2 regions of the Cobetia sp. BMC6 genome follow, and region 2 is predicted to be linked to the other one. Evidence: predicted binding sites of a transcription regulator. Region 2 holds the regulator's gene; the other holds the start of a gene.

Region 1 (16,380 bases), on a different contig from region 2:
GAGATGAACACCCAGATCACCGTGCCCTGGCTCATGGCATGCGCCGCGATGAACACGCCCAGCAGCACCGGCACACCATAGCCGCCCATGGCGGAGAAGTCCTCGAGATGGAAGGCCCAGGCGATCAGGCACAGCGACACCAGATAGCCGGCAGAGCCGATCTTGATCAGGGTGCGGCGCCCCAGTTTGTCGATCAGCGCCATGCCCAGCAGGGTGAAGACGAGGTTGATTACCCCGATGCCCGCCGTCGAGAGCAGGGCAGCACTCGCTTCCAGCTGCGCCTCGGCCAGAATGCGCGGCGCGTAATAGATGATGAAGTTGATGCCGGAGAGTTGATTGAAGGCCGCGATCAGGAAGGCGAACAGCACCGGCAGACGATAGCGCCAGGCGAACAGACGGGTGTGCTGCTTGGCACTCTCCTCGCTCTCGGTGCCGCGGATGATGGCGATTTCCTCGGCGATGTCGGCCTTGGGGTTGATCAGCGCGATGATCTCGGCGGCGGCCGCCTCATCGTTGCGCTTGAGGATCAACCAGCGCGGGCTGCGCGGCACCTTGCAGATCATCAACAGATAGAGCGCGGCCGGTACGGCTTCCACGCCCAGCATCCAGCGCCAGTTCTCACCGTCGATGAAGCCGATGAAGTAGTTGGAGACGAAGGCGATCAGAATCCCGAAGACGATATTGAACTGATAGAGCCCGACCAGCGCACCACGCCGCTTGCGCGGTGCGATTTCCGAGATGTAGATAGGCGCCGCGACGGATGAGGCCCCCACGCCCAGCCCGCCCAGCAGACGGAAGAACGAGAACACATAAGGGTCAGTGGCCAGCGCCGACCCCAGCGCCGAGACCAGATAGAGGATACCGATGCCGATCAGCGTGGCGCGGCGTCCGAAGTGATCGGTCGGCCAGTTGCCGAAGATGGCGCCGATCACCGTGCCCCACAGGGCCATCGACATGATGATGAGGCCGTGGTTGAGATCGCTGAGACCCCACTGGCTCTGCAGTGAGGTATCCGCCCCCGAGATGACGGCGGTATCGAAACCGAACAGGAAGCCGGCGAGGGCAACCGTGATCGACCATTGAAGTATTCGTGACATGGTGTAGCTCGTCCAATGAGGGCTAGGGTAAGTGACAGCAACTTGTGAAACTTAATCGTACAAGATTGTATGGATGAATCGTGTCACCGCGCAATGTCAGCATAGCGTGTGCGATTCTTCCTATCAGCTATACCTTATGGTGAAAGGCATTTCGTTGAGAGATGTCGCTCATTGCCTATTCGGAAATTTAATAGCTAGAACAATAGGTTATTGAAAACGCCTTATTGTTATTCTTTATGGTTTTAACGTTATTCTTTTTTGCGTTGTTGCCGCTTCAGGCGTAGGCTTGAGACATCAATTCTTGAGCAAAGCAGGAGGTCGAAAGATGGCAACCTCAACACAGCGCCCCCAGGTCGAGAGCTTCTTCGACGAAGACAGCAACACCTTCACGTACCTGGTGCGCGACCCGCAGTCCCGCCAGTGCGCGATCATCGATCCCGTGCTCGACTTCGATTATCCCGCAGGCCACACCAGCACCCGCTCAGCGGATGCCTTGCTTGCGCATATCGAAGCGGAGTCCCTCGAGGTGGCGTGGATTCTCGAGACCCACGTTCACGCCGACCATCTGTCAGCGGCCGCCTATCTGAAAGGCAAGCTGGATTGCCAGCTGGCGATCGGGGCGCGCATACGCGAAGTGCAGGACATCTTTGCCGATATCTTCGCCGCCGAGGCGGGCTTCGCGCGTGATGGCCGCCAGTTCGATCGCCTGCTGGAAGAGGGCGACAGCCTGGCGATCGGGGGGCTTGAATGCCGCGTGCTGCATACGCCGGGCCATACGCCGGCCTGCGTCAGCTACGTGATCGGCGACGCCGTCTTCGTCGGCGATACTCTGTTCATGCCCGATTACGGCACCGCGCGCTGCGATTTCCCCGGCGGCGATGCGCGTACGCTGTATCGCTCGATTCACAAGGTGCTCTCGCTAGCGGACAGCACGCGCATCTTCCTGTGCCATGATTATTCGGCCGAAGGGCGTGAAGGCTTCTGCTGCCAGACGTCGGTGGGTGAGCAGCGTGAGCACAATATCCATGTGCATGACGGCATCGATGAGCAGGCCTTCGTCGACATGCGTACCAAGCGTGATGCCGGGCTTGGCATGCCGCGTCTGATGCTGCCGGCGGTGCAGGTGAACATGCGTGCTGGCCAGATGCCGCCGGCGGAAGACAACGGTCGCGCCTATCTCAAGATTCCGCTCAACCTGCCGTTTGATCAGCTGTGATGGCTGCCATGCCGGCAGGGAGCATGTCCAAGCGCTTTGCCTATGTAGCTTGCTTACGTAATTTTGTGACTCAAATGGACGATTTTCCGCGATGGGAGCCTTATCGATGAGCCAGAGCACGCCAGAGACCCCGCCAGTTTCGGATTCTGCAACGATGCCTTGTGACAATCAGGGGGCTGATTCGGCCGCGGAAGCGACCCGCGCCGCCAATCACCGCCTGGCACCCAACGCCCACAAGGTGGTGATCATCGGTGGCGGGGCCGGCGGTATCGCGGTGGCGGCCAGTCTGCTCAAGCGCCAGCCGGGCATGGACATCGCCATCGTCGAACCCGCCGAGCAGCACAGCTATCAGCCGGGCTGGACGATGGTCGGTGGCGGCATCTTCACGCCGGAATTCACGCGCAAGCCGATGCACTCGGTGATGCCCAAGGGCGTGCACTGGTATCGCGATACGGCCACCGGCATCGATGCCGAGGCGCATGAAGTCACGCTCGGCAATGGTCATCGTCTGCGCTACGAGCGTCTGGTGATCGCCATCGGGCTGGAGCTGGACTGGGGCGCCATCGACGGGCTTGAGGAGACGCTGGGAATGAATGGCGTCACCTCCAACTATCGCTATGATCTCGCGCCCTATACCTGGCAGCTGGTGCAGACCCTCAAGGGCGGCAAGGCGCTGTTCACCCAGCCGCCGATGCCCATCAAGTGCGCCGGTGCGCCGCAGAAGGCGATGTATCTGGCCTGCGATCACTGGCAGCGCGAGAACGTGCTGTCGCAGCTCGAGGTCAGCTTCCACAACGCCGGCGGCGTGATGTTCGGCGTGCCGGCCTACGTGCCAGCGCTGGAAGAGGCGGTCGCGGGCTATGGCATCGACGCCAGGTTCCATCAGCGCCTGGTCGCGGTGGATGGCGAGACGCAGACGGCACGCTTCGAGGTGCCGGCAGCCGAGGAGGGCGGCGAGCCGCAGATCGTCGAGCAGGCCTTCGACATGCTGCATGTGGTGCCGCCGCAGAAGGCACCGGCGTTGATCGCACAATCCGGGCTGGCCAACGCCGCCGGCTGGCTGGATCTCGAACCCGAGACCCTGCAGCACATGAGCCATCCCGACATCTTCGGGCTGGGCGATGTCAGCGGCACCTCGAATGCCAAGACCGCCGCGGCGGTGCGCAAGCAGTCCCCCGTGGTGGTCGAGAACCTGCTGGCCACGCTGACCGGTGGCGCGCTCACGGCGGGCTATCGGGGCTATGGCTCCTGCCCGCTGACGGTGGAGAACGGCCGCATCGTGCTGGCGGAATTCGGCTACGGCGGTGAACTGCAGCCGACCTTCCCCAAGTGGGTCAATGACGGCACGCGTCCGACTCGCCTGGCCTGGCAGCTCAAGGCACGGGGGCTGCCGTTCATCTACTGGAACCTGCTGCTCAAGGGCCACGAATGGCTGGCGCGTCCGGCGTCACGCGATGTCTGAGCCGGTTCGAGAGGCAAGGGGGATGTCGCTTGCCCGCTGGCTGCCGCTGGCGGGTTGGCTTGCCCACTATGACCGTCACAGTCTCGGGCGTGATCTGCTGGCGGCGGTGATCGTCAGCGTCATGCTGGTGCCGCAGGCGCTGGCCTATGCACTGCTGGCAGGGCTGCCGGCACAGGTCGGCCTCTACGCCAGCATGTTCCCGCTGGTGCTGTATGCGCTGTTCGGCACCAGCAGCACCCTGGCGGTGGGGCCGGTGGCGATCATCTCGCTGATGACGGCCTCGGCAATCGCGGGCATGAGCGGCGCCGATGGCGCGGCGCTCTCCACGCCCGAGATGCTGGCCGCCGCGCTGCTGCTGGCCTTTCTCTCCGGCGCGATGCTGATCGCCATGGGGCTGTTGCGCCTGGGAGTGCTGGTGAATTTCATCAGCCACCCGGTGATCTCGGGCTTCATGACCGCCTCGGGCATCCTGATCATCGCCAGTCAGCTCGGGCCGATCACTGGCCTGAGCCTGAGCGGTGGCAATCTGATCGCGATGGGCGAGTCGCTGTCGGCAGGCGCGCATGAGCTGCACTGGCCGACACTCGCCATCGGGCTGGGCTGCCTGGCGTGGCTGATCCTGGCACGTCGTCATCTCAAGCACGGCCTGATGGCCTTGCGGATGAGTGAGAGCGCGGCGGGCATGCTGTGCAAGACCACGCCGATCATCGCCGTCATCGTCTCCAGCCTGCTGGCCTGGGGGCTGAGTGATCCACTCGTTCAGGGTAAAAGCGGCATGGCGCTGGTCGGTGCCGTGCCCGGTGGGTTGCCCGACCTCAGCCTGCCGAGCCTTGTCAGCCATGACTGGTCGGGTCTGCTGATCTCGGCACTCTTGATCAGCGTGGTCGGCTTCGTCGAATCGCTGGCGCTGGCCCAGACCCTCGCCGCACGGCGCCGTCAGCGCATCGACCCCGACAAGGAGCTGATCGCGCTAGGCGTCTCCAACATGGGCGCAGGCGTCAGCGGTGGCATGCCGATCTCGGGCGGGCTGTCGCGCTCGGTGGTCAACTTCGATGCCGGCGCCGCCACGCCCTTGGCTGGGGCCTTCACCGCCATCGGCATCCTGCTCGCCAGCCTGTGGCTGACCGACTGGCTGGCGTGGCTGCCGCGCGCGACGCTGGCGGCGATCATCATCGTCGCCACCACCAGCCTGATCGATATCGCGGCGATCAAGCGCACCTTCCGCTACTCGAAGGGTGACGGTGCGGCGCTGATGATCACGCTGATCATCACTCTCGCGCATGGGGTGGAGAGCGGCATCATCGTCGGCATCGCCGTGTCGCTGGGGCTCTACCTCAAGCGCACCAGCCAGCCGCACAGTGCACTGGTCGGGCGCGTGCCGGGCAGCGAGCACTTTCGCAATGTCGAGCGCCATGAAGTGGAGACCGATCCCGAACTGGCGATTCTGCGCATCGACGAGAGCCTGTATTTCGCCAACGCGCGCTATCTGGAAGACACGGTGCTGGCGCTGATGGCCGAACGCCCCTCGCTCAAGCATCTGGTGCTGGCCTGTCAGGCGGTCAACCTGATCGACGCCTCGGCGCTGGAAAGCCTGGAAGTCATCAATGAGCGCCTGAGCGCCGCTGGCGTGAAATTGCATCTGAGTGAAGTGAAGGGCCCGGTGATGGACCGCCTCAAGTGCTCGGAGCTGCCGGCCAATCTCGGTGGCGACATCTACCTCAGTACCTTCGATGCCTGGCAGGCGCTGAGCATTCACGGCAGCCATTGCGGCCAGTCCTGTGCGCGGGATGGCATCAGCCAGACGGCTGCAGTCGGCTGATAGGAGAAGTAGCTGGTTTCAAGAAAGATTTGTGAACGAAAACGCCCCGCCTCGGTGATTGCCGAGGCGGGGTGTTTTGTCATCTGGTCACACAAGATGCTCAGTCAATACGTTCAATCAAGTACTGGGCCGATGATGTGCTTGACCTCCAGATAGCCCGCCAGGCCCCACGGCCCCAGCTCACGGCCGATGCCGCTGCGCTTGAAGCCACCCCAGCTGGCTTGCACCAGCGGCAGCTGCTCGCTGTTGTACCACACCACCCCGGCGCGCAGGCGACGGCCGAGCTGCTGGGCGCGCCTGGCATCGCCGCTGACCACCGTGGCCACCAGCCCGAAATCACAGTCATTGGCGAGGCGGATCGCCTCGGCTTCATCGGCCACGCGGCGCGAGCACAGCACCGGCCCGAAGATCTCCTCGCGCCACAGACGGCTTGTCACCGGCACATCGGTGTAAAGGGTCGGCGCCACGAAGTAGCCCTTGCCTGGCAGGCTGCGATGGGTGCCATCGCGCAGCACCGTCAGGCCTTCCTCGCGCGCCACGTTCAGATAGCTCAGCACGGTGTCGCGCTGGCGGGCGCTGGTCATCGGGCCCATCTGGGTCGCGGCGTCCAGCGGGTCACCCAGCACCAGTGCATCGATACGGCTGGCCAGCGCGGCGTGCAGCTCATCGGCGATGGCCTCGTGCACCAGCAGGCGCGAGGTGGCAGAGCAGATCTGACCGGCATTGAAGTAGATGCCGGCCATCACCCAGTCGGCGGCTTCCTCGACGTCAGCATCGTCGAGCACGATGATCGGCGACTTGCCGCCAAGCTCCAGGGAGACGCCGCGCGTGCCGCAGGCCGCGGCCTGCATGACCTTCTCGCCGACCACATTGCTGCCGGTGAAGGAGATCTTGTCGATGCGCGGATGACGGGTCAGCGGCGCGCCGATACCCTCGCCATCGCCGTGCAGCAGGTTGAACACACCCGCCGGCAGACCGGCTTCCAGCGCGATCTCGGCCATCACCTGCTCCGGCAGTGGCGTCACTTCAGACGGCTTGATCACCAGGGTGCAGCCCGCGGCGAGCGCCGGCGCGACCTTCCAGGCGCTGGTGACCAGCGGGAAGTTCCAGGGCGTGATCAATCCCACCACGCCTGCCGGCTCGTGATAGGTGTGCGCGGCGTAGCCTTCGACATCATGCGCGACCTCCGCGCCCTGACGCGCATCCAGCGCGCGTGCCTGGGCGGCGTAATAGCGGTAGCAGCCGATGGCGTCATCGAGATCGATCTCTGCCTCGGCGCGAATCTTGCCGTTGTTGCGACACGACATCTCCACCAGCGCTTCCCGGCGTGACGTCAGCCCCTCGGCGAAGGCCTCCAGATAGACCGCACGCTCGGCGCCACTCAGTGCCTGCCAACCCTCGAAGGCCTCGGCGGCGGCCGCGACGGCGGCCTGTACATCACGCGCATCACCCGCCGTCACCTCGGCGATGACGGTCTCCTCGAAGGGGTTGGTGACCGCCAGACGACGCTCGCCGTGGGACTTGACCCACTCGTTGTTGATGAACTGATGATCGAGCTTGTGCATGGACATTCCTGACATGTGATTTTGCTGTCGCCTGCCACCTCGAGGGCACAGGCGGGCATTGTTCAGTGTTGTGGCGATAAGCGGCGAGCCAGACTCACTGTGCGATTGAGCGCTGCCACGCTGCCGCATCGATTTCCACCAGCAGCGGGGCGCTTGCGTTGCGCTCGCTGATCGCGGTCGCCAGCTCACTGGGGGAGTCGATCGCCACGGCGGCGCAGCCGAAGCCCTGGGCGAGCAGTTGAAAGTCGGGGGCCTTGATGTCGACTCCCAGGCGCGTGACGCCGGCGTTGTCCATGAAGCGGCGAATCTCTTCATAGCCCTGGTTGTGCCACAGCACGATCACCACCGGCAGCTGTTCTTCCACCGCGCAGGCGAGTTCGGACAGCGTGAACATGATGCCGCCATCGCCGACCAGCGCGATCACCGGCAGGTCCGGGCGGCCCAGGGTGGCGCCCATCGCGGCAGGCAGGCCGTAGCCGAGCGTGCCGTAGCCAGTGGAGGCATTGAAGTAGCGGCGCGGCGCCGGCTGGCTGAGCAGGTGATTGGCAGCGTAGACCGTCGCACAGGAATCGCCGACCCAGATCGCCTCCGGCAGCGCTTGCTGCAGGGTATTGAACAGCGGCACGTAGGGCGCGAAGGCCGGGTCAGTCGGTATCGCGAGGGCGTCAAGCGTGGCGGCGGTAATCTGCGCGCCGCGTGTCTTGCCTTTCGGGTTGCTCTCGAGGCCGGTCAGCCGGTCGGCGAGGGTCTCCAGCGCCAAGCCGGCGTCGGCGACGATGGCGAGTGTCGCCTGCTGGTTGCGCGCCAGTTGTTCGGGGTCGATATCGATGCGGATCAGCTGGCCACCGATGACGAAGCCATCATCGAACACCACGTCGTAGTCGGTCTCGCCAAGTTCGGTGCCGATCGCCAGCACCACATCGGCGTCGCACGCCAGTTTGCGTACCGCAGGCAGCGCGGCATTGGCTCCGAGATCCAGTGGGTGAGCGCTGCCCAGCAGGCCCTTGGCATTGATGGTGGTGACGGTGGGGGCATCGAGTGCCACCACCAACTGGCGGGCCGCTGCAGGTGCGGCGACACAGCCACCGCCCAGCAGCACCAGCGGGCGCTCGGCGCCCTGCAGCAGGCTCACGGCTTCCTCGAGCAGGGCCGGGTCCGGCGCCAGACGGCCGATGCGCGGGCGCGTGACGTCATGGGTGGTGCGACCGGCAGGCAGTGCCACCTCGGCATTGAACAGATCGATGGGAATCTCGATATGCACCGGTCCCGGGCGGGCGCCCTCGAACAGCGCGAAGGCGCGGGCCAGCACTTCCGGCAGTGCGGACGTGTCGAGCAGCGTGTGGCTGAAGCGCGCCACGCCCGACACCAGCTGATGCTGGCTGGGCAGCTCATGCAGACGCCCCTGGCCACGGCCGAGGGTGTCGGTGCGATTGACGCTGGAGATCACCAGCATCGGAGTGGAGTCGGCCAGCGCCTGCCCCATCGCGGTGGTGATGTTGGTCATCCCCGGGCCGGTGATGATGAAGCACACCCCGGGCTTGCCGGTACTGCGGGCATAGCCATCGGCCATGAAGCCAGCGCCTTGTTCATGGCGCGGGGTGACGTGGCGAATGCTGCTCGCGGCGGGATCGGCATCCGGTTCCAGGCCACGGTAGAGCTCGACGGTATGTACGCCGGGAATACCGAAGACGGTGTCGACGCCGTAGGTGTCACGCAGCAATCGGATCAGGAGTTCAGCACAGGTCATGGCAGTCTATCCGGCAGACGGGAGCGCCGTGGCGCTCCCTGAAGTCATGAGGAAAAGGAGTCGGTCGCGAAGCGGTGTCAGTCGAGTGCGAGTCGTCGCTCAACTAGCAGTTCAATCGATGGCTCAGAACACGAACAGATGGGCGATACCAGCGATGATCGGCAGGGTGATCAGTGTACGCAGCACGAAGATGGCCACCAGTTCCCACAGCTTGAGCGGAATCTTCGACTTGAGCAGCAGGGCACCGATCTCGGACATGTAGATCAACTGGGTTAGCGACAGGCAGGCGATCACGAAGCGGGTCAGTTCGCTGTCGATGTCCTTGGCCAGTACCGCCGGCAGGAACATGTCGGCAAATCCGACCAGCGTGGCAGGGGCTGCCTCTGCTGCGTGGGGAATCTGCAGCAGTTCCAGCAGCGGAATCATCGGGTAGGACAGCCAGGTGAACACCGGCGTGAACTCGGCCAGCATCAGCGCCACGGTACCGATGGCGATCACCACCGGCAGCAGACCGAGGAAGATGTCCGCCACATTGAAGCAGGCCGATTTCACCAGCTTGAGCGGGCCCGGCGCATGCTCGGCGCGCGCGACGGCCATGCCGAGTGAGTAGCGCAGCACGCCACAGCCGCTCTGGTTCTCTTCACTGATCTGGCAGCCGACCGGCTCGTGGTAGTCATCGCGCTTGCGTGACAGCGGCGGCAGACGCGGCACGATGACGGCGGCGATCAGGCCCGCGATGACCACGGTCAGGTAGAAGGGCACGAACAGGTGGTTGATGTTCATGAAGCTGGTGACCAGCAATGCGAAGGCGATCGAGACCACCGAGAAGTTGGTGGCGATCACCGCCGCTTCACGCTTGCTGTAGAAGCCCTGCTCGTACTGCTGGGTGGTGATCAGCACACCGACGGTGCCGGAGCCCATCCATGAGGCGGTGGCATCGATGGCGCTGCGCCCGGGCAGATTGAAGATGGCACGGAACGGACGGCGTACCAGGCTGCCGATGAATTCCATGAAGCCGAAGTCGACCAGCAGCGGCAGCAGAATGGCCGCGAAGAAGAAGAAGGTCAGCAGTACCGGCGCGAGATCATTGAGCATCACGCCGCCGGTGAAGGCCGCCGTCACTTGAGTGGGGCCCCACTGGGAGTAGGTCATCAGCGCGAAGATTGCGCCGAGGGCACGCATGCCAAACCATACCGGCGAGACATCGAACAGCTCGTGTGCAGCGCCCTGACGTGCCCAGACCGGTTTGGCGAGCTTGACGAAGCCGGTCAGCAGTACGGAAAGGCACAGCACCGCGACGGCGATGGCGGGTAGTGCGCCGCCCAGCGTCGCCTTGAGCCAATCGGCCATCAGGCCCATGCCGATGTTGATGGTGTCACCCGTGCTGAAGGGCACCAGGAAGAAGCTGACGCCGAGCAATGACGGCAGCAGAAATTTCATGACTCCGTGAGTCGTGAGCGGAACGGGACGGGTGGCGATGAGCTCTTTCTGAGCCTTCTCACCCTTGTGCACCTTGTCTGAAGGTGAATCGGCGCTTGGGCTGGAGCGGGACGGCGTGTGATCCGCCGTCGGGTCGATGCTGGTTGTCATTCGGGTCACCTAGATCTTGTTGTAATGGTCAGGCTCTAGCCGTGCATCGTGTGATGCATCATGCCGTATCGTGTCGGGTGATTCTGTGTGCGCCGAGGGCGGGACGGGCCCCCGGCGCGGGTGCAGCAGGACAGCAGGTCATTCGTGGGTCGTTCGTGGATCAGTCGCGCTGTTGCACGCCCGGCAGTACACAGAGCATTTCGTAGAGCAGGGTCGCGCCCATCAGCGCGGTGTTGCCGCTGGTGTCGTAGGGCGGGGAGACTTCCATCAGGTCACCGCCGACGATGTTGAGGCCACGCGCGCCGCGTACGATTTCCATGCCCTGGGGCATGGTCAGGCCGCCGGCTTCCACGGTGCCGGTACCGGGGGCGACGGAGGGGTCCAGTCCGTCGATGTCGAAGGTGATGTACACCGGGCGATCGCCCATCATGTCGCGCACTTCGGCCATCAACGGCGCGAGTGACTTGAACCAGCACATCTCGGCGGTCTCGACACGGAAGCCCTGCTGACGGCACCAGTCGAAGTCATCGGCGGAGTAGCCGGTGCCACGCAGGCCGATCTGCACCACGCGCTGGCTGTCGAACAGGCCTTCTTCCTGGGCGCGACGAATCGGCGTGCCGTGGGCGATGGGCTCGCCGAACATGTGGTCGTTGACGTCGGCGTGGGCATCGATGTGGATCAGGCCGACCGGGCCATGCTTCTTGGCGATGGCGCGCAGCACCGGCAGGGTGACGGTGTGATCGCCGCCCAGTGTCAGCGGCACGCAGTCGTGACTGAGCACTTCATCGTAGAACTGCTCGATGATGTCCATGCTCTTGGGCAGGTGGAAGGTGTTGATCGGCACATCGCCGATGTCCGCCACCTGCAGGCTGTCGAAGGGCGCGGCGCGGGTGGCCATGTTGTAGGGGCGCAGCATGCGCGATTCATCACGGATCTGACGCGGGCCGAGACGCGCGCCCGGACGGTTGGAGGTACCGATGTCCAGCGGAATGCCGATGAAGGCGGCATCCAGGCCTTCCGCGGTTTCCTGAGCCGGCAGGCGCATCATGGTGGCCGGGCCGCCGAAACGTGGCATGTCGTTGCCGCCCAGCGGCTGATTGAACTCGCTCATCTGTCTCTCCAGGTCTTGAGTTGCTCGCGATACGCTGACGGCGAGCGGGGTATTGTGTTCGATCGCCTGATCGCCCGACCGGACGGTGTGATGAAAGCCGGCGATCCTCCTTGGCGCATACTCCAGCATTGCAGTAACCATGCCAATTTTTAGTCAATTGATTTTATTGAGTTTTATTTGGCGGAGGTTGCTGGGTGATTCATTTGTGGATCACCAGTGCGGCATTGATGATTCAAAAATGGATCACTGATTCATTTGTGGATCACATTCAGGCATCATCGAGACTGTCTTCAGCGCAGTGCGAGAAAGACCTGCTGGAAAGAGCTGTTAGAAAGAGCTGCGAGAAAGACCTGCGAAAAGAAGCACAGAAAGCCCCGCCCGATTCACAGGCTCGACCATGAGGTACCCGCCATGTCAGAGCTCGACCGTCAGATTCTCAAGACCATCATCGACACCGCTCACGATCACTACTTCGTGGTCAATGCCGATGGCCAGGTGCTGGATGTCAGCCCCGGCGCCGCGGCGGTCTATGGCATGACCCGCGAGGAGCTGTGTGCCGCCAACGTGCATGACCTGGAAGCCAGTGGCGTGCTCAAGCCATCGATCAGTCTGGAGGTGCTGCGTACGGGGCGCGCGCTGCAGATGATGCAGCTCACCGCCACCGGGCGGCGAGTGGTGGCGCAGGCGCATCCGGTATTCGTCGCGGGCAAGCTTGAGTGCGTGGTCAGCCGCTCGATGGACCTCACCGATATCCAGCTGTTGCAGCAGGAATATGCTGTGCTCCAGCAGCGTTTCACGGATCACCTGCGCCGCAACTCGCGGGGCAGTGAGCTGGGCGGGGGGAGTGCGGGCGAGCGTGACTGGGGGACGGTGGGAAGTGCGCGCTCAGTTGCTGAGCAGACCACCCATGACGCGCAGCAGGGGCGTGCTCTGTGCGAGCAGGCCGCGCGCGAGCAGGCGGAATGCGAAGACGCCGCGCTGGAATTGGGCGAGCTGCAGGTCAGAAGCCCCGTGATGCGGGAGATAGCGCTGCTGCTCAAGCGGGTCGCGCCCACCAACGCCACGGTATTGATGCTGGGCGAATCCGGGGTCGGCAAGACGGCCTTCGCCCATCAACTGCATCGCTGGAGCCAACGCGCCGACGGCCCCTTCATCGAGGTGAACTGCGGCGCCATTCCCGAAAGCCTGTTCGAGTCCGAGATGTTCGGTTATCAGGCCGGTGCCTTCACCGGCGCGGGTAACCGTGGCAAGGCGGGCCTGATGGAGCAGGCCGAAGGCGGCACCCTGTTCCTCGATGAAATCGGTGAGCTGCCGCTGGCCACCCAGACCAAGCTGCTCAAGGTGATTCAGGACGGAATGATCACCCGCCTGGGCGACACCACCACCCGCCGCGCCGACTTTCGGCTGGTCGTCGCCACCAATCAAGACCTCGCCGCCCGCGTGGAGCAGGGACAGTTCCGCCTCGACCTCTACTACCGCATCAATGTGCTCCCCGTCAGCCTGCCACCGCTACGCGAACGCCGCGAAGACATTCCCGCCCTGATCGAGCAACACCTCTCTCGCCTTAATCAACGTCATGGTCGCCGCAAACTCCTCGACGCCTCGTTATGGCCCATCCTCATGCGCCAGGACTGGCTCGGCAATATCCGCGAACTGGAAAACTGGCTGGAACGCGCCTGGCTCAGCGCCCCCAGTGATGTCATTGACAGCGATTCAGTGAAAACACTGCTCAACACCTGTTCCACGAATAACGCTAATGGACTAGGCAGTTCATTTGGCTTCAGTAATGAAAAATCCAATGGAATAGGCGTTACTGAAAGTTTTACCACTGCCGATAACTCTCATAGTCCCAATTCCCTCTCAGCGCCTGCCGCTGAGGGGGCAGTAGCCATGCCAACCCCCAAGCTCGGCCCCAACGAAACCCTCAAGGAAGGCCTGGCACGCATCGAAGCACAATGGCTACGCGAGATGGCTGCCGAGCTGCCCAGCACCTATGCGATAGCCAAGAGGGCAGGGATTAGTCAGCCGACGGTGGTGAGGAAGTTGAAGCATATGTTGTTAAAATAATTACCATGTGTCGGATCTATGTGATGACCAATCGATTAGTCAATCATCCGGGCCCGACAGCTAAGGTACACTATATTCATTGCATCACCACCAGACTCCCCATCACTCCCTCACATAACGGCTTGATCTCGCTGAAGCCCTCGTCGACGGCGAGGTCTGTCTTGGCTTTGGCGTAGGTGGTGCCGTCGGCGGTGGGGTGGTAGCTGGTGCAGTGCAGGCGGATCAGCTTGTCGTCGAGGAAGAGGCCGTATTCGCGGGTCTGCGAGGTGATGGGCATGCCCTGGTGTCGCTGTGTCATGGCGATATCGAACCAGTAGACCTGACGGTGATCCACTCGGGTCAGGCCGGAGTCGAGCATCTGGCTGTTGATGGGCGCCCATTGCGCCAGTTGGTCCGTGGCGGCCATCACCTTGAGCTGCGCGTCGCTGACAGTCTCGCCATGCAGGTCATAGATTTCGAGGATGATCATGTCGGTGCCGGTACCCGCCTGACTCTGCCATTTCTGCACGATATGCGGCAGGCGTCCCTCGGCGGCAGACCACGAGGCGGGCAGGTGCAGCGCAAGGCTGATGCCCAGTGACTTGGGATGGCCCTTGGTGTGGAACTGCTGGAAATAGCCGTCGTACAGCTCGTACACCGGCTCGATCTGATACTTGGTCGCCAGCAGAAATTCCTTGAACGGCGAGGGCAGGTATTCCCCCTGGGCGCGCAGATGAATGGCCTCGATGAAGCGGGCCGCGAAGTCGCTGGTCAGCTTGTCGGTGGTCAGTTGCGAATCCAGTTGCGTCTTTATCTGACGGCGGATGCCATCCAGCACTTCGCGTGCGTGCTCCCGCCCCATCAAAGTGGCGAGGTTGTCCGCCAGGCGATGGGTGATGTTCGGGAAGGCATTGTCGAAATAGGCGGAGGCAAGCTCTGCATCCGGCGCGAGGCCGGGATACTCCTCGGCGATGCGTGACAGGGTGATGTCCTGGGCGATGACGAAGCCGTAGGTACTGCTCAGCGTATTGATGACCTTGGGCGTGGGGCGAAACTGTGCGGCTTCGGCGCGTGCCGAGGCGCCGGGGGTGATGAGGCACAAGCTCAGGCCCAGTCCGAGCGTCAGGGCGGCGGCGGCCAGCCCGGGAATTGCCCCAAGGGAGCGTGTTACGGCAAACGCCATGCGTGACATCCTGTCAGAGTGCGATCGATTCAATCCTATCATCGGCCTACGATGACTTCTCGCGTGCTGATGATGTTCAGATGCCTAATCAGGCAGAAGTATCAGACTGCGCGTCATGCCGCGCACGCGGTTTCCCTTCAGAGAGCAGCAGACAACGATGTCCAGACGACACCAGTATTCGGTTGAACTTGAGTGGACCGGTAATCGCGGTGATGGCACCCGCCATTACACCGCCTATGAGCGTGATTTCGTGGCCCGTGTCAGTGGCAAGCCGAGCCTGGAAGGCTCCGCCGACCCCGCTTTTCGGGGCGACGCTTCCCGCTGGAACCCCGAAGACATGCTGGTGGCCTCCGTCTCGGCCTGCCACAAGCTCTGGTATCTGCACCTGTGTGCCGAGGCCGGCATTCGTGTCATGAGCTATCACGACCACGCCGAGGGCACGATGCAGGAAGGCACGCCCGCTGTTGGCAATAGTCAGGCAGAGAACGAGGGCGAGGCGGGACGTTTCACCTCCATCGTGCTGCGCCCCGAGATCACGCTGGCCGCCGGTGACGATATCGCGCTCGCCCATGAGCTGCACCACCGGGCGCATGCGCTGTGCTTCATCGCCAATTCACTGAATTTTCCGGTCAGCTGCGAGGCGGTGATCACCCATCAGTGATGGGCAGCCCTCAGCCCGTGTCCTACAACCGTGTCGGACTGACCGTGTCTTACAGACCGTGTCAGAACCCAAAAGGCCACCAGAGCGATCTGGTGGCCTTTTTTGCTTTCAGCATCTCTCTAAAGAAACAGCGTCTCGCAAGGGCATCAAGCGAGGGGATCAACCCCGTGCGTTCACTTCCTCGATCAGTTTGCTGGAACCAGTGAGGTCTGGCAGGCAGGCGCCGTCGGCAATCTTCGCCAGCAGCACGTCTTCGGCTTCTTGCACCTCGATGGCGTGGCTGGCGATGGCCGAGACTTCCTCGGGCGCCATGACGATGACGCCACTTTCATCGGCAAGGATGGCATCGCCCGGATTGACGACCACGCCGCCGATGCTGACCGGTACGTTGAGTGCGCCGCCGATTCCGGCGAAGCGGGTGGTCAGCGAAGCGACGCCGCGACTCCAGACCGGGAACTGCTTGTCGCGAATGGTCAGCGCATCGGTGGCCATGCCGTCGATCACCACACCGGCCACGCCGAGGCGCGAGGCGACCGTGGTCATCACGCCGCCCCAGCAGGCGCGGTGGCGATCGCCCTGTCGATGCACGATCAGCACATCGCCCGGGCGCACCAGGCGCATCAGATGGTTGAGCAGGGTGCCATCTTCCGGCGGCAGCGAGACAGTGATGGCGGTACCGGCGATGCGCACCTCGGGCAGCATGCTGGCAATCGCCGGATCGACGAAGCCCCGGGTGTGGAAGTGGCCGATGGTGGCCGTCTCGCACTGCTTGAGCTGTTCCAGCCGTTCAGGAGCGACCTGCGCTGGCATGTCATTGAGTTGGTACATGAAAGTCTCTCGTCGTGGTCGGTCAGATCAGGCTGGGCAGGAAGGTCGTCAGCCA
Region 2 (16,380 bases):
GTGGCTGGCTGGGCCTGGAAGTGCAGGAACTGACGCCGTCGCTGGCGCACTCCTTCGGCCTGAGCGCCCCGCAAGGCGTGGTGGTGGCCGCCGTACTGCGTGACGGCCCTGCCGCACGCGCCGGCCTGCGTCCGGGCGATATCCTGACCGCCATCGGCGGCAAGCGCCTGCTGGATGCACGCCTGGCCATGGCCGACATCGCCGCCGTCAAACCCGGCAATGCGCTGGAACTGCGCCTGCTGCGTGACGGCAAGACACTGGACATCGACGTCAAGGTCGGCGAGCGCCCGATTCCCGACAACACGCCGGCGGCCGCCGAACCGACCCTGCAGGACAAGGACTGAGCCAGAGTATCGGCGCGACGCCTTGAGCAGAACACCCGCTCCATGATGAAAGAAGCCCCGCGACGGTGTCCGTCGCGGGGCTTCTTTTACTGACCAGACAAGGCTCAGTCTCAACCTCAGTCGAGAATGCGATTCTCGGCACTGCGCGCATGCGCCGTCAGTGACTCGCCGTGTGCCAGCACCGAGGCTGTACGCCCGAGCACTGACGCGCCTTCCGGCGAGCACTGGATCAGCGAGGAACGCTTCTGGAAGTCATAGACGCCCAGCGGCGAGGAGAAGCGCGCGGTGCCGGAGGTCGGCAGCACGTGGTTCGGCCCGGCGCAGTAATCGCCCAGCGCCTCGGAGGTGTGCGAGCCCATGAAGATGGCGCCGGCGTGACGCACGCCCTCGACCCACTCCTCGGGATTCGCCACCGAAAGCTCCAGGTGCTCCGGCGCGATGCGGTTGGTCAGCTCCAGCGCCTGCTCCGGCCCGCTGACGCGAATCAGGGCACCGCGCTCACGCAGCGAGGTCAGGATGATCTCGGCGCGCTCCATGGTCGGCGCCAGGCGCTCGATGGAGGCCTCGACGGCGGCCAGGTGCTCGTCATCCCACCCGATCAGGATCGCCTGAGCATCTTCGTCATGCTCGGCCTGGGAGAACAGGTCCATCGCCAGCCAGTCCGGGTCGGTCACACCATCGCTGACCACCAGAATCTCGGACGGTCCGGCGATCATGTCGATACCGACCTGACCGAACACCGCACGCTTGGCAGTCGCCACGTAGATGTTGCCGGGGCCGACGATCTTGTCGACCCGCGGCACGCTCTCGGTGCCATAGGCCAGCGCCGCCACGGCCTGGGCGCCGCCGATGGTGAAGACACGGTCGATACCCGCCAGGTGCGCCGCGGCCAGCACCAGCTCATTGACCACGCCGTCCGGCGTCGGCACGACCATGATGATCTCGCGTACGCCCGCGACATGCGCCGGAATCGCATTCATCAGCACGGAAGACGGATAGGCCGCCTTGCCGCCCGGCACGTAGATCCCGGCACGGTCCAGCGGCGTGACCTTCTGGCCCAGCAGGCTGCCGTGCTCGTCCTTGAAGGACCAGCTTTCCGGCTTCTGGTGCTTGTGATAGACACGCACACGCTCGGCAGCCACGGCCAGCGCCTCGCGCTGATCCGCCGGCAGGTCGGTATAGGCCTGGGCCAGACGCTCGGCACCGATGACCAGCTCGGCCATGTTCGAGACATTCAGGCGGTCGAAGCGATTGGAGAACTCCACCAGCGCCGCATCGCCTTCCTGCTTGACGCGCGCGAGGATGTCGGTGACTCGATGCTGAACCTCTGCATCGGACACGCCTTCCCATGACAGCAAGCGGTCCAGGCGGGCGGTAAAATCGGTATCACGGCTATCAAGCCGGTTGATCAAGGTATCCATGCGAACCTCTTTTCTCATTGCTTGGCAGAGAAGGCTGAACCGGACGGGCTCTGTCCAGCGCCTGCCCGCATCATCTTGAAAAGCATCGTGATGAGCAGGGGGCGGCAGCTGGCGTTTCGAGTGTCATCTTCTGCCACGGTCATCTATGCGACCTTGGGTATCCATAGGACCGATGCCAACAGCACGTCGCCATCACGCCTCGCGGCGAGCTTCCACGGCCTGACGCAGGCGATCGATCAACGGCTTGAGACGATCGTGCTTCATTGTCATGGCGGCCTTGTTGACCACCAGACGCGTGCTGATGTCGGTGATCAGCTCGCGCGGCTCCATGCCGTTGGCGCGCAGGGTGTTGCCGGTGTCGACGATATCGACGATCTCGTCGGCCAGGTTCATCAGCGGGGCCAGTTCCATCGCGCCGTAAAGCTTGATGACTTCGGCCTGGATGCCCTGCTCGGCGTAATAGCGACGCGCGACATCGACGAACTTGGTCGCGACACGGCGGCGAGCGCCCTGCTGCTGCTGACCGACGACACCGGCGGTCATCAGGCGGCACTTGGCGATTTCCAGGTCCAGCGGCTCGTACAGGCCTTCGGCACCATGCTCGAGCAGCACGTCCTTGCCGGCGATCCCGAGATCGGCCGCGCCCAGCTGCACGTAGGTCGGCACGTCGGTGGCACGAATGATGACCAGCTTGACGTCCGGCAGATTGGTATCGAAGAGCAGCTTGCGGCTCTTGTCGAGATCTTCCAGCGGCTCGATGCCAGCGTCAGCCAGCAGCGGCAGGGTTTCCTTGAGGATACGCCCCTTGGAGAGGGCGACGACCAGTTGCTTGCTCATGGGGTATTCGCCCGTGCTTGTACGTAGGAATTCGGCACGCGCTGTCGGTCAATCAACACCGACAGCGCGAGGTGGGCCACTGATCAGCCGGCGGAGCGACGAATGATCACGTTCAGCCCGGACAGCTTCTCTTCGATGCACTCGTAACCGCGGTCGATGTGATAGATGCGATCAACCATGGTCTCGCCGTCGGCGACGGTCGCCGCGATCACCAGCGAGGCAGAGGCGCGCAGGTCCGTCGCCATCACCGGCGCGCCGGACAGGCGCTCGGTGCCGGTCACGACCGCGGTGTTGCCCTCGAGCGCGATGTGGGCGCCCATGCGGTTGAGCTCCTGCACGTGCATGAAGCGGTTCTCGAAGATGGTCTCGATCACGGTGCTGGTGCCTTCCGCGACCGCATTCATCGCCACGAACTGGGCCTGCATGTCGGTGGGGAATGCCGGGTACGGCGCCGTACGGATATTGACCGCCTTCGGGCGCTTGCCGTGCATGTCCAGCTCGATCCAGTCATCACCGGTGGTGATGGTGGCGCCGGCTTCTTCCAGCTTGGCCAGTACGGCGTCCAGGGTGTCGGCACGCGTACGCGTGACACGCACCTTGCCGCGCGAGGCAGCCGCCGCGACCAGGAAGGTGCCGGTCTCGATGCGGTCCGGCATGACGGAGTATTCACAACCGTGCAGCTTCTCGACACCGTCGATGACGATGGTGTCGGAGCCCTGGCCCGTGATCCTGGCGCCCATCGCGATCAGGCACTCGGCCAGATCGACGACTTCCGGCTCACGCGCGGCGTTTTCCAGCACGGTGCGGCCATCGGCCAGGGTCGCGGCCATCAGCAGGTTCTCGGTACCGGTGACGGTCACGACGTCAAAGACGATACGCGCGCCTTTCAAGCGGCCACCCGGCGCCTTGGCGCGGATGTAGCCATTCTCGACCGTGATCTCGGCCCCCATCGCCTCAAGGCCACGGATGTGCAGATCCACCGGACGCGAGCCGATGGCGCAGCCGCCCGGCAGCGAGACCTCGGCACTACCGAAGTGCGCCAGCAGCGGGCCCAGCACCAGAATCGAGGCACGCATCTTCTTGACCAGGTCGTAGGGCGCGTGACAATGCTCGACCTTGGAGCCATCGAGCTGCACGGTCATGTTGTCGCCCATCACCGGCTCGACGCCCATGCGCCCGAGCAGCTCGAGGCTGGTCGTGATGTCCTGCAGATGCGGCAGGTTGCTGATGGTCACGGGGCCTTCCGACAGCAGCGTGGCTGCCAGAATGGGCAGTGCCGAATTCTTGGCGCCGCTGGCCCAGACTTCCCCGTTGACCGGCCCGTTGCCAGTGATGATCAGCTTATCCATGAAATGTTCCGGTCAACCCTGAGCGTTGCCGGCGGCAGCTTCGAACTGCGCCGGGGTATAGGTACGAATGCTGATGGCATGCAGCGCGCCAGAGCGGATCTCGTCATTGAGTGCGGAGTAGACCAGCTGCTGGGCCTTGACGCGACTCAGCTCGGCAAAGACATCCCCCACGGCGACGACCTGGAAATTGCAGCCCTCACCCTGGATATGAAAATCGACGTTCTCGATACGAGCCTCGAGCAGGGCCTTGACATCATTCGGTTGCATGACGGGCGATGACTCCTTCGCGGTACATGTCGGGATCGTGGCAGGGAATCCTTGCGCGACGATCGATGCGATATGACCGCACATGGTAATCAAAAGCGCGCGGGAACGCGATTGGCAGTCAATCGCTGCCTCCACGTTGCCGCGCGCATGAATGGCGATTAGGACAAGCCTCTAGCATCCAGCAAAGCGGTGCAGCCTGACAGACAATCAGGCCACCGCTGGCTCAGGACGTCTCGAGTGACAGCGGGGGCTCTGCGCTGATCTCAGCGACATTCAGCCCCGGCAGCAGGTTTTCCAGTCCGGAGACTGCCGCCAGTCGGCTCAAGGCGGGGGACAGCGCGAGATGAGTGACATGCCCACCATGCTCCGCCAGATGGCGCTGCCACTCGAGCAGCACGCTCAGGGTAGCGGTGCTGGCGCTATCCACGCCGCAGAGATCGATGGAAACCCCATCATCGCGGCGCCCCAGCCATTTCCTGCCGGAATCCGCCAGCTCTGCGGCATTGTCGAAATCCGGCTGGCCACTCAGGCTCAACCGTGCGTCACCGGCTTCCAGCGTGACGCCCTCGCGATCGAAGAGAGTTTTCATGGTCATGGCGACGACAGGGCTCAACCGTTGCCCTGATCCCCCTCACCCTTCTCGAGGTCGACATCCGGCTGCCAGCCCTTGATGACGGCATCGATGTCGCGGCCGTTGTCACGCATGGCCTGGTCGAACTGGTTACGGAAGGTCAGGCCCAGGTTGACGCCATTGACGATCACGTTGACCACCTTCCACTCGTCGTTGCGCAGACGCATGGAATAGGCCACCGGGTAGACCTTGCCCTTGGTATCGACCACGTCCATGTAGACGGTGTCCTGGTCTTCATAGCGACGCTCGCCTTCGCTGTCCTTCACGTCCAGCCTGGCGTAATCGAAACTCACCAGACCCTTGGCATAGGTGCCGATCAGGGTGTCATGGAAGACCTTGGAGAATTCGGTGCGCTGCTCAGGAGAGGCGCCCTTGAAGTACTTGCCCATCACACTGGCGGCGATATAGCGATAATCCACCACCGGCTTCAGCGCGGAATCCACCAGGCTTTCCAGCTCGTCGACGTTGTCCTTGTAGTAGCTCTCGCGGCTATCGATCTTGGTGGTCAGGCCCTCGACCGTGTCGCGCAGCAGCACGTCCGGCTCCTGCGGGGCGGCCATGGCCAGCGGGCTCAGCGCCATCAGGGCGGACAGGCTCAGCACGCTCAACGGACGAAACAGCTTCTTGAGGCTAGAGGTCATCAGGGTTGCTCCTTGAAAATGTGCATCGTGCTGGAACGCGAAGCTGCAAGCACCGAATCAGGTCTTTCGGCGTATTACACGCATGCGCCGGGTGCCCGGGCTTCGATAAACAGCGCTTCGAGAATCAGCGCTTCCAGAATCAGCTCTTCGAAAAATTGGACACGAACTGCTGGATCAACTCCTCCAGCACCAGTGCAGACTGGGTATCGCGAATGGTGTCGCCGTCCTCCAGCACGTCCGGGTCTCCCCCGGTACTCAGGCCGATGTACTGCTCGCCCAGCAGGCCGGACGTCAGGATGGCGGCGGTGGTGTCCTTGCTCAGCTTGCCACGCAGGCTGCTGTCCAGCTTCATCGTGACACGGGCGTCAAACCACTTCGGGTCCAGCTCGATCTTCTCGACGCTGCCGACGGCAACACCTGCCATCGTGACCTTTGACCGCGCCTTGAGGCTTCCGATCCCTGAGAAGTTGGCATTGAGCACGAAGGTGTCATCGGCCTGCTGGAACGTGACGCCGCTGACACGCAGCCCCAGGAAGACCATTCCCAGGAAACCAGCGAGTATGAACAGGCCCACGCCGAACTCGAGCATGCGGGTACGTTTCATCAAATCTCTCCGAACATGACGGCCGTGAGGACAAAGTCGAGTCCCAGCACCGCCAAAGATGAATAAACCACGGTACGTGTGGTGGCGCGCGAAATGCCTTCCGAGGTAGGGATCAGGTCATAGCCCTGGAAGACGGCGATCCAGCTGACCACCAGCCCGAAGACCAGTGACTTGATGACGCCATTCATGACATCACCGATGAAATCGACGTTCGACTGCATGCTGCTCCAGTAGGCGCCCTCGTAGATGCCCAGCCAGTCGACCCCCACCAGCTTGCCGCCCCAGATCCCCACGACACTGAAGCCGATGGTCAGCAGCGGCAGCGAGACGAACCCGGCCCACAGGCGCGGCGCGACGATGCGCTTGAGCGGATCGACGCCGATCATCTCCATGCTGGTCAACTGCTCGGTGGCCTTCATAAGGCCGATCTCCGCCGTCAGCGCCGACCCCGCACGCCCGGCGAACAGCAAGGCCGCGACCACAGGTGCCAGCTCACGCAGCAGTGACAGCGACACCATCTGCCCCAGCGCCTCCTCGGCACCGAAACCGACCAGAATGGTGTAGCCCTGCAGCGCCAGCACCATGCCGATGAACAGCCCCGAGACCAGCACGATGGCCAGCGACAGCACACCGACGAAGTGCATCTGCCGCATCCACAGGCCGATGCCCTCACGGGACGGGATGCCGATACCGGCCTGCACCAGCAGCATGCCGGCACGCCCGATGGCCGCGATCACGTCGATGCTGCTGCGGCCCAGTGACGTGATGGCCCCGAGCGGGCCACGATTCAGACCACTCATGACTCTCTCCTGCGGGTTGCCGCTTCGCGACCATCGAGAATGTCGCCGGCGAAGTCCGGGGCGGGGTAATGGAAGGGCACCGGGCCATCCGGCTTACCGTGGATGAACTGGGCCACGCGCGGGTCCGATTCGGCGTTCAGCGCCTCGGGGGTACCCTGCGCCATCACCTTGCCATCGGCGATCACATAGACGTAATCGGCGATGGTCAGCGTTTCCTTGATGTCGTGCGAGACCACCAGCGCCGTCATGCTCAGCGCATCGTTGAGGCGCCGGATCAGATTGACCAGCACGCCCATCGAGATGGGGTCCTGCCCGGCGAACGGCTCGTCGTACATGATGAGGTCCGGGTCCAGCGCGATGGCTCGCGCCAGCGCGACACGCCGTGTCATGCCGCCGGAGAGTTCGGCCGGCATCAGTTCACGCGCGCCGCGCAGCCCGACGGATTCGAGCTTGATCAGCACGATGTCACGAATCATCGCATCGGGGAGGTCGGTGTGGACGCGCAACGGGAAGGCGACGTTCTCGAACACGCTCAGGTCGGAGAACAGGGCACCGCTCTGAAACAGCATGCCCATGCGACGGCGCATGCGAAACAGCTCGCGCCGCGACAGGCCATGCACGTGCAACCCGGCGATCTCGACGCGCCCCGCCGAGGGCGTCAACTGGCCGCCGATCAACTTGAGCAGTGTCGTCTTGCCGGTACCGGAAGGCCCCATGATGGCGGTTATCTTGCCACGCGGGATCTTGAGGTCGATGCCGGAGAATATCTCGCGTTCTCCACGGGTGAACCGCAGGCCTTCGACACGAATCAGGGCGTCATCGAGATTGATCTCGCCTGCCGCGCCGCGTGAAGAAGCCTGCGCATCCTGGCCGTCCGCACCCGTCCGGGTTGCGGTCTGACCGGGCAAATCAGTCATAGAAGCATCCGCTGTGAGGGACCTTCGCCGTGACAAGCCACACGCAGTCGGCTCGTGAACAGGACGAATGTCCGAGTCATGGGATCCAAGGATCAAGTTAGTTAGCGAACATCGTATCCGAACCCACCCCTGCGCCGCCAGTCTCATCAAGGCAACAGAGCCGTGCCGCGGGGAGCGACACGGTCAGCAATGCGCTCAACAATGGGAACACGGCCACTGCCTTGCAAAGGATTGGGGGGATGCGTTTAATGGCGCGGTTCCCGGCGATACGCCACCGCCCTGCCCCCTGCCCCGAGAGTTCTGATGCTATATCCCATCCTCGCAGTCGTCATCGGCCTGATTGGCCTTGTCTGGAGTGCTGATCGCTTCATCGAAGGAGCCGCGGCCACTGCGTGGCGCGCCGGGATGAGCAAACTGCTGATCGGGATGACGATCGTCTCGGTCGGCACCTCTGCCCCCGAGATCGTCGTCTCCATCATGGCCTCTCTTGATGGCACTCCGGATATCGCGACCGGCAATGCGCTTGGCTCCAACATCGCCAATATCGGCCTGGTGCTCGGCGTCACGGCGCTGATCGCCCCGATTCCGGTGCATTTCGGGCTGGTGCGCCGCGAGCTGCCGCTGCTGCTGGCGGCCACGGCGCTGGGCGGTTATGCGCTGTCCAACAGCGGGCTTGAGCGTCTCGATGGCATCCTGTTGCTGGCCCTGCTGGTCTTCACGCTGGTGTGGCTGTTCAAGGTCGACTCGCCAAGCGAGACGGAAAGCCAGGATGACGTACCCGAGATGAGCACCGGACGCGCCATCTTCTGGCTACTGGTCGGTCTGACGGTATTGATCGCCAGCTCGCGTGCGCTGGTGTGGGGGGCGACCGACATCGCCCAGGCACTCGGCGTGCCGGAATTGATCATCGGCCTGACCGTGATCGCCATCGGCACCAGCCTGCCGGAACTGGCCGCCAGCGTGGCCAGCGCCCTCAAGCGCCATCACGACATCGCCATCGGCAACGTCATCGGCTCCAACCTGTTCAACATCCTTGCCGTGCTGCCCGTGCCGGGCCTGCTGGCGCCGGGTCCGGTGGATGGCAGCGCCATCAGCCGTGACTATCCGGTGATGCTGGGGCTGACGCTGCTGCTGGCCGCGTTGCTCATCTGGCAGCGCCGTGGGCGCATCGGCCGTGGCCCGGGTGTTATCCTGCTCGCCGGCTATCTGGCCTACACGGCCTGGCTTGCCATCAGCCTGACTCGCTGACGGCAGCGTCTTCATCATCGTTTGCCACGCCGCCGCGCGGGATACACGCCCTTTCCGCGCGGCCTGAGCCCTGGCCAACCACAGGCAACAATTCGATCATGACAGAGCCTTCCAGCACTCCACACGCCACCGCACCTGGCGCCTCAGCATCCAGCCAGTCCGCCGCCGCTGATGAGACTCCGGCCAGCCAGGCGGATTTTCGCGCCAGCGCCCGTCGCACCTTCGCCATCGAAGAGGCGGCCATCGCCGCGCTCGAAAGCCATCTCGATGACGACTTCGACCGCGCCTGTCAGCTGATGCTCGCCACCAAGGGCCGCGTCATCGTGACCGGCATGGGCAAATCCGGCCATGTCGCCAGCAAGATCGCCGCCACCCTGGCCAGCACCGGCACCCCGGCCTTCTTCGTCCACCCCGGTGAAGCCAGCCATGGCGACCTGGGCATGATCACGCCGGCCGATGTGGTACTGGCGCTGTCCAACTCCGGAGAGACCGCCGAAGTCACTGCGCTGCTGCCGCTCTTGAAGCGCATGGGCACCCCGCTGGTCTCGATGACCGGCAAACCCGGCTCGACCCTGGCGCGTGATGCCGAGGCGCATCTGGACACCAGCGTTGCCCAGGAAGCCTGTCCGCTGAACCTGGCACCCACCGCCTCGACCACCGCTGCGCTGGTGATGGGCGACGCCCTGGCAGTGGCACTGCTGGAGGCCCGCGGATTCACTGCCGAGGAATTCGCCCTTTCCCACCCGGGCGGCAGCCTGGGTCGCCGCCTGCTGCTGCGAGTCCAGGACGTGATGCATCATGGCGACGCCCTGCCGCGCGTGGCACTCGGCAGCCCGCTGCGCGATGCGCTGCTCGAGATCACACGTCAAGGCATGGGCTTCACCTGCGTGATCGATGGTGACGACCACCTGGTCGGCGTCTATACCGATGGTGACCTGCGCCGCACACTCGACCAGCACGGCGATCTGCGCGCGCTGAAGGTCGATGATGTCATGACCCGCGGCGGCAAGACCGTGCGTGCCAGCATGCTGGCTGCCGAAGCGGTGCGTATCATGGAAGAAAACCGCATCAGCGTTCTGGTAGTCTGTGACGAGGATGAGCACCCCATCGGAGCCATCCATATGCACGGCCTGCTGGCCAGCGGCGTGATCTGAACTCCCGCGGGCGTTCGCTGTCTCTGTTCGACGGCAGATCGTCCCGACAGTAGACGCTACCGCTCAACGCCCATCAGCGCCGTTCACAGGACAGCGTCAAGCATGCACGGAGTGCGAGGAGAAAGACCATGAGCGACACGAATTCCCTGAGCGAAGAATATCCGCAGGACATCATCGACCGCGCACGCCGCGTGCGCCTGCTGGCGCTGGATGTCGATGGCGTGCTCACCGACAACCGCCTGCACTACGATGCCAACGGTGTCGAGACCAAGTCCTTCCACGTCCAGGATGGCCATGGCCTCAAGCTGGTGCTGCGCAGTGGCGTTCGCGTCGCGCTGATCACCGGCCGCAGCTCACCGATGGTCGAGCGTCGCGCCAAGGAATTGGGCATTCAGGATGTCATCCAGGGCCGTGAAGACAAGCTGGTCGCGCTGACCGACCTGTGCCGCGAGCACGGGATCGAGCTGGAAGAGGTCGCCTATTGTGGCGATGACCTGCCGGACCGCGAGGCCATTCGTCGTGTCGGTCTCGGCGTCAGCGTGCCCAACGCCATGGCCTACGTGATGAGCGAGGCCAACTGGGTCACCTCACGCCAGGGCGGCGATGGCGCCGTACGCGAGCTCTGTGATCTGCTGCTCAAGGCACAGGGCCACTGGGCCTCGGTGCTGGATACCTACCTGCAGGAGTCGCGCCCCTGATGTTACGTCTGCCCCGCCCTTCTCCGCGTCTCTGGCTGATGCTGCTGTTGCTGCTCGTCGGTGGCGTGCTGGCGCTGATCGAGCAGCGCAACAGCCTGGAATCGACCGTCAATGTCGAGGTCGACAGCAGTGAGCCGGATTACTATCTCGACGGGGCAGACATGACACGCTTCGATGCGCGCGGCGTGGCGATCCAGTCCATGAGCTCGCCGCATATCGAGCATACGCCAGGCGATGACGTGACCCGGGCGCAGACCCCGAAGATTCGCACCAACGACAGTGAAGACCGCCGCTGGTATGCCACGGGGGACAGTGGCGTGTTGAGCGCCGGCGGCGACACCTTCACTCTCGAGGGCAATGCCAGACTGCGCCAGCCCGATGACCGCTGGACCCTCGATACCGATGTTCTGCACTACAGCCGTGATCAGAATCGCGCCTGGAGTGACGTGCCGGTCGTGATCACCCAGAATGGCCAGCATGTCGAAAGCGACAGCTTCAGCGCCGACCTCTCCCGGGATTCCGCCGTGCTGCAGGGCCGCGTGCGCAGCGTCCTGCAACCCGGCACGGGCCAGAGCGAGGCCAGCAAGGAAGCCGAGCGCATCGACTCGGGCACCGACAGCACCACTACCGATGACGGGCGCATCAACAGCACCTTCGAGGCAGCGCCTGCCAGCGGTGAATGAACCTGCCGGGCTGGCCGTCGCGCCATGACCCGCGCCGCAACACCTTCTTCCCTGCCGCTCGATGGCATCATTGCTCGGGCGGCGACCCCGTCATGCCAAGGAGCCACCATGACCTCCCCGACTCGCAAGCCCTTGACGGCCTGTCGCCAGACCCTCAACAGCGGTGTCATGGCGCTCTGCCTGGCACTGGGCATGTCCACCTTCGCCCCGGCCTCCATGGCGCTGGACAGCGATGCCAGCCAGCCGATCAACATCGCCGCGGACGCCCTGTCTCTCGATGACAAGGCCGGCACAGCCACCTACACCGGCCAGGTGGAGATGCGCCAGGGCAGCATGAAGCTCGATGCCAGCCGCGTCGATATCAGCCGCGCCGGCAGCGGCGAGATCTCGCTGGTCAAGGCCACCGGCAAGCGTGCCTACCTGGAACAGCAACCCGCACCCGACGAGAAGCTGGTCAAGGGCTGGGCCGACACCATCCGCTATCATGCGCTGGAGCGCCGCGTGGAGCTGGTCGGCAATGCGCGTCTCGAGAAAGGCGATGACACCTTCGAAGGCGGCTACGTGGAGTATTTCCTCGACAAGCGCCAGGTGAACGCCAACAACAGCAAGACGGCACAGCAGACCGAAGGCGGTCGCGTACACATGACTTTGACGCCGCGCGGCGCCAATGCCAGCAAGGAAAACTGAGTCATGACTGCTGCTACCCCGCGTACGCTGAGCGCTCGCCATCTGGCCAAGGCCTACAAGGGCCGCAAGGTGGTCAAGGACATCTCGCTTGAGATCCGCCAGGGTGACATCGTCGGCCTGCTGGGCCCCAACGGCGCCGGCAAGACGACCTCGTTCTACATGATCGTCGGGCTGGTGCGCGCCGATGCCGGCAACGTCTCCATCGACGACAAGGACCTTTCCGCTGCCGCCATGCATCAACGCGCACGCGCCGGCATCGGTTATCTGCCGCAGGAGGCGTCGATCTTCCGCAAGCTGTCGGTGGCCGACAACATCATGGCGATTCTGGAAACCCGCAAGGATCTGGATCGCAATGGCCGCAAGGCACGTCTTGAAGAGTTGCTCGAGGAATTCAGCATCACGCATATTCGTGCCAGTGCCGGCATGAGCCTGTCCGGCGGGGAGCGTCGTCGGGTCGAGATTGCCCGTGCACTGGCCACCGAGCCGGACTTCGTACTGCTCGATGAGCCCTTCGCCGGCGTCGACCCCATCTCGGTGGGCGAGATCAAGAGCATCGTGCGTCAACTGCGTGACCGTGGCATCGGCGTGCTGATCACCGACCACAACGTGCGCGAGACACTCGATATCTGTGACACCGCCTATATCGTCGGCGATGGTCAGATCATCGCTCACGGTGACGCGGACTCCATCCTGGCCAACCAGCAGGTACGCGACGTCTACCTGGGCCACGAGTTCACGCTCTAGGGCCAGCGGATGCGCTGAGCCCTCCCACGGCGAAAGCTTCATAAGCCGCTGCGTGATTTTATCGCGTAGCGGCTTTTTCATGTCTGACATCAGGCGCATGCATGACGTCCATACCACCTTGGTGTAAACATGGCATGCAAGTTGCTTGAATATTCACTGCAACCACTTGTCAGTGGCCCGAGTCACGGTATAGCGTAGTAAGCACGTTCCTTTGCCGTGAATTGACTGACTCCATGAAACCCACCCTGCAACTCCGCCTCGGCACCTCGCTGACCATGACGCCGCAGCTTCAGCAAGCGATCCAGCTGCTGCAGCTGTCGACGCTCGACCTGCGTCAGGAGATTCAGCAAGCCCTCGAGTCCAACCCCATGTTGGAGCTCGACGAGGACTACGAGTCGCTGGATGTCATAGAGACACAGGATACGAGCGAGATTTCCACTGCCGACTCCTCGAGCGAGATTCCCGAGGAATACCCCCTCGACAGTGACTGGTCGGACCTCTACCAGGACCACGCCGGTAGCCTGACCAGCTCCGGCAGTGGCAGCGGGAGCGAAGAAGGGCCGGACTTCGATCGCAATACCAGCGTCGAGAGCCTGCAGGACCACCTGCGCTGGCAGCTGGCGATGACCGACCTCGATGGCCGTGAACGCCAGATGGCGGAGAGCCTGATCGATGCCGTCGACGGTGCCGGTTACCTGAGCCTGTCACTCGATGAGCTGGTCGATGGTCTGCGCGGCCAGGGCCTGCCCGGCCTCAAGGCCTCCGAGCTCGAGCAGGTACTGCTGCGTCTGCAGCAGTTCGACCCGACCGGCGTCTTCGCCCGCGACCTGCGCGAGTGCCTGCTGCTGCAACTGGCGCTGCTGCCGGATGATCTGCCGCTGCTGGCGCAGGCGCGTCGCCTGGTACGTCAATTCCTCGAGGCACTGGGCAACGATGATCGCAAGCTGCTCAAGCGCCGACTGAGCCTTGACGATGACGAGCTGGATCACGTCATCCGCCTGGTGCGCGCGCTCGATCCGCGTCCGGCATCCGCCTGGGGCGAGCCCGCCAGCGATTACGTGATCCCTGATCTACTGGTGCGTCATACCCGCCACGGCTGGCAGGTCGAGCTCAACCCGGAAGCGCTGCCCAAGCTGCGCATCCAGCCGGAATACGCCGCACTGATCAAGCGTGCCGACAAGTCCGCCGACAACACCTTCCTCAAGGACAACCTGCAGGAAGCGCGCTGGCTGATGAAGAGCCTGTCATCACGCAATGACACCCTGCTCAAGGTCGGCCGCGAGATCATGGCGCGCCAGATCGACTTCCTCGAGCAAGGCGAGGAAGGCATGAAGCCACTGATTCTGGCCAACATCGCCGAAGTGGTCGAGATGCACGAATCGACCATCTCGCGGGTCACGACCCAGAAATACATCCACACCCCGCGCGGCGTCTTCGAGCTCAAGTTCTTCTTCTCGAGCCAGGTCGGTGGCAGCGGCAGTGGCGACGCCCACTCAAGCACCGCCATTCGTGCCCGCATCCGCAAGCTGATTGCGGAAGAGCCGGCTCGCAAGCCTCTCTCCGACTCACGCCTGGTCGACCTGCTCGCCAGCGATGGCATCGAGGTCGCACGCCGTACCGTGGCCAAGTATCGCGAAGCGATGGGCATCCCATCCTCCAGCGAGCGCAAGCGTCTGGCCTGATGTGTCATCTGCGGCTGCCATGCGCCTGGTCTCCCTCCTATCATGGCCGTTGCCGCCAACCTCAAACGCTGGTTTTCTCTCTCACCAGCCTCTGACATTACTGACACCGGCGCGCCTGTCGCGCGCCCTGTCATTCCGTCAACCGCTCGTCAATGGCCCATCATGGCGCGCAGGATGATGGCAAAAATCCATCATTCCGGCTGCATCATTTACCGTCAATCGCATGTTTTTAAAGTCACTTTTAGCCGTATTGCACCGGGATGTCACTCGGTGATCCTTCCGGCACGCTGCTTGCTCCACGCAACCCAAGCGCCTGAAAGGCGGCGTACATGCAGGGATTGGCGACGAAAACCCGTCTTCTTGCGCGCCTTTCATGCACCACCCTTCAAGCGTGACCTTGAAGTCCATTCCGTTACCCCTCACTGAGTTGAAGACAAGCACTGAGCCACGATGCAGCGCAGCGTTGATCTTTGCGCAAAGCTTGGGCATTGTCGGTACAGACGCTCACGACATCTGACGCCGCTGGCAAGGGCGCGAAAACATCGCCAGACGGTGGTCGTCAAGCCTGTTGCAGAGCGTCCGATCAGGGTTTGCTCGTAGTCAAAAAGGGTTACAATTGAATGGCAACCCGCTGGATAAAGGAGCGTGTCCATGCAAGTGAATATCACCGGGCATCATGTGGAACTTACCGATCCTCTCCGCGATTACGTCAACGAGAAGCTCGCTCGCCTCGAACGGCATTACGACAACATCACCAATGTTCAGGTGACACTGTCGATCGAGAAGGAGCGCCAGCAGGCTGCCTGCACCTTGCACGCAGCAGGCGCTGACCTCCACGCCCTGGCAGAAGACCCCAACATGTACGCTGCCATCGACGCGCTCGCCGACAAGCTGGATCGCCAGCTGGTCAAACACAAGGAAAAGTCCCAGGCTCGTGCTCAGGGCACCGGGACCCGTTGACCTTCAGCCATGACACTTGATCAGATCCTTCCCCCCGAGCGCACCCTTTACGGTGTCCCCGGGGGGAGCAAGAAGCGGGTGCTTGAATTCTTCAGCACCTTCATCGCACAGAACATTCCCAGCCTGGATAGCCAGGAAGTCTTCTCGCGCCTGATCGGGCGCGAGAGACTGGGGTCGACCGGCATCGGCCACGGTGTGGCCGTGCCCCATGCACGCAGCCCGCATTGCAAGACACCAATCGCTGCGTTTCTGAAGCTCGGTGAACCCATCGACTTCGATGCCATCGACGGAGAACCCATCGATCTGCTATTCGTGCTGCTGGTGCCTGAGGAAGCGGACGAGACCCATCTGACGCTGCTCGGGCAGGTCGCGGAATTGCTCAATTCCCCGACCAATCGCTCGGCCCTGCGCCAGGCAGACAGCCAGCGTGCACTCTTTGAGGCATTGACCCAAGCCATCGCCGAATTACCGGCGCGCTGAATCACAGGCCCGGACATCGTCCGGGCTTTCGTCTTGCTGGCCTCCCATCGGCCGACGTACAGCGCACTGATAGCGGGCAACCTTCTGCCCCACCCCTGCATTCTTTCGACGTTGACCTCGCCCTTGGAGAGCACTTCATGAAGATCGTGATCATCAGCGGCCGCTCCGGCTCCGGGAAATCCATCGCTCTCCAGGCGCTGGAAGACATTGGCTACTATGCCATCGACAATCTG

Evidence for each region. Region 2 encodes sigma-54, which starts transcription at its own class of promoters, with help from an activator protein. Its sites were predicted from a motif close to TGGCACNNNNNTTGCTNT; they were not measured.
Region 1: a site for sigma-54 is predicted at 11,735-11,752, ahead of speB (agmatinase). Genes of this name have one in related genera too.

Annotation. Positions count from the first base shown of each region.
Region 1 covers NZ_JAKUMF010000003.1:99,752-116,131, forward strand. Annotated here, with positions in the region: gene MKZ40_RS07880 (sugar porter family MFS transporter) at 1-1,097, opposite strand, end outside; gene MKZ40_RS07885 (MBL fold metallo-hydrolase) at 1,423-2,313, shown strand; gene MKZ40_RS07890 (FAD/NAD(P)-binding oxidoreductase) at 2,468-3,775, shown strand; gene sulP (sulfate permease) at 3,798-5,594, shown strand; gene MKZ40_RS07900 (aldehyde dehydrogenase family protein) at 5,708-7,159, opposite strand; gene MKZ40_RS07905 (5-guanidino-2-oxopentanoate decarboxylase) at 7,254-8,906, opposite strand; gene MKZ40_RS07910 (YjiH family protein) at 9,030-10,346, opposite strand; gene speB (agmatinase) at 10,657-11,607, opposite strand; gene MKZ40_RS07920 (sigma 54-interacting transcriptional regulator) at 12,019-13,674, shown strand; gene MKZ40_RS07925 (hypothetical protein) at 13,751-14,836, opposite strand; gene MKZ40_RS07930 (OsmC family protein) at 14,994-15,497, shown strand; gene MKZ40_RS07935 (RraA family protein) at 15,657-16,325, opposite strand; gene MKZ40_RS07940 (TRAP transporter large permease subunit) at 16,348-16,380, opposite strand, start outside.
Region 2 covers NZ_JAKUMF010000002.1:110,486-126,865, reverse strand. Annotated here, with positions in the region: gene MKZ40_RS04775 (trypsin-like peptidase domain-containing protein) at 1-344, shown strand, start outside; gene hisD (histidinol dehydrogenase) at 461-1,765, opposite strand; gene hisG (ATP phosphoribosyltransferase) at 1,958-2,602, opposite strand; gene murA (UDP-N-acetylglucosamine 1-carboxyvinyltransferase) at 2,686-3,951, opposite strand; gene MKZ40_RS04755 (BolA/IbaG family iron-sulfur metabolism protein) at 3,964-4,218, opposite strand; gene MKZ40_RS04750 (STAS domain-containing protein) at 4,442-4,813, opposite strand; gene MKZ40_RS04745 (ABC transporter substrate-binding protein) at 4,828-5,490, opposite strand; gene mlaD (outer membrane lipid asymmetry maintenance protein MlaD) at 5,630-6,094, opposite strand; gene mlaE (lipid asymmetry maintenance ABC transporter permease subunit MlaE) at 6,094-6,894, opposite strand; gene MKZ40_RS04730 (ATP-binding cassette domain-containing protein) at 6,891-7,811, opposite strand; gene MKZ40_RS04725 (calcium/sodium antiporter) at 8,115-9,059, shown strand; gene MKZ40_RS04720 (KpsF/GutQ family sugar-phosphate isomerase) at 9,158-10,213, shown strand; gene MKZ40_RS04715 (HAD hydrolase family protein) at 10,342-10,911, shown strand; gene lptC (LPS export ABC transporter periplasmic protein LptC) at 10,911-11,594, shown strand; gene lptA (lipopolysaccharide transport periplasmic protein LptA) at 11,703-12,281, shown strand; gene lptB (LPS export ABC transporter ATP-binding protein) at 12,285-13,025, shown strand; gene MKZ40_RS04695 (RNA polymerase factor sigma-54) at 13,259-14,707, shown strand; gene raiA (ribosome-associated translation inhibitor RaiA) at 15,359-15,667, shown strand; gene MKZ40_RS04685 (PTS sugar transporter subunit IIA) at 15,677-16,147, shown strand; gene rapZ (RNase adapter RapZ) at 16,285-16,380, shown strand, end outside.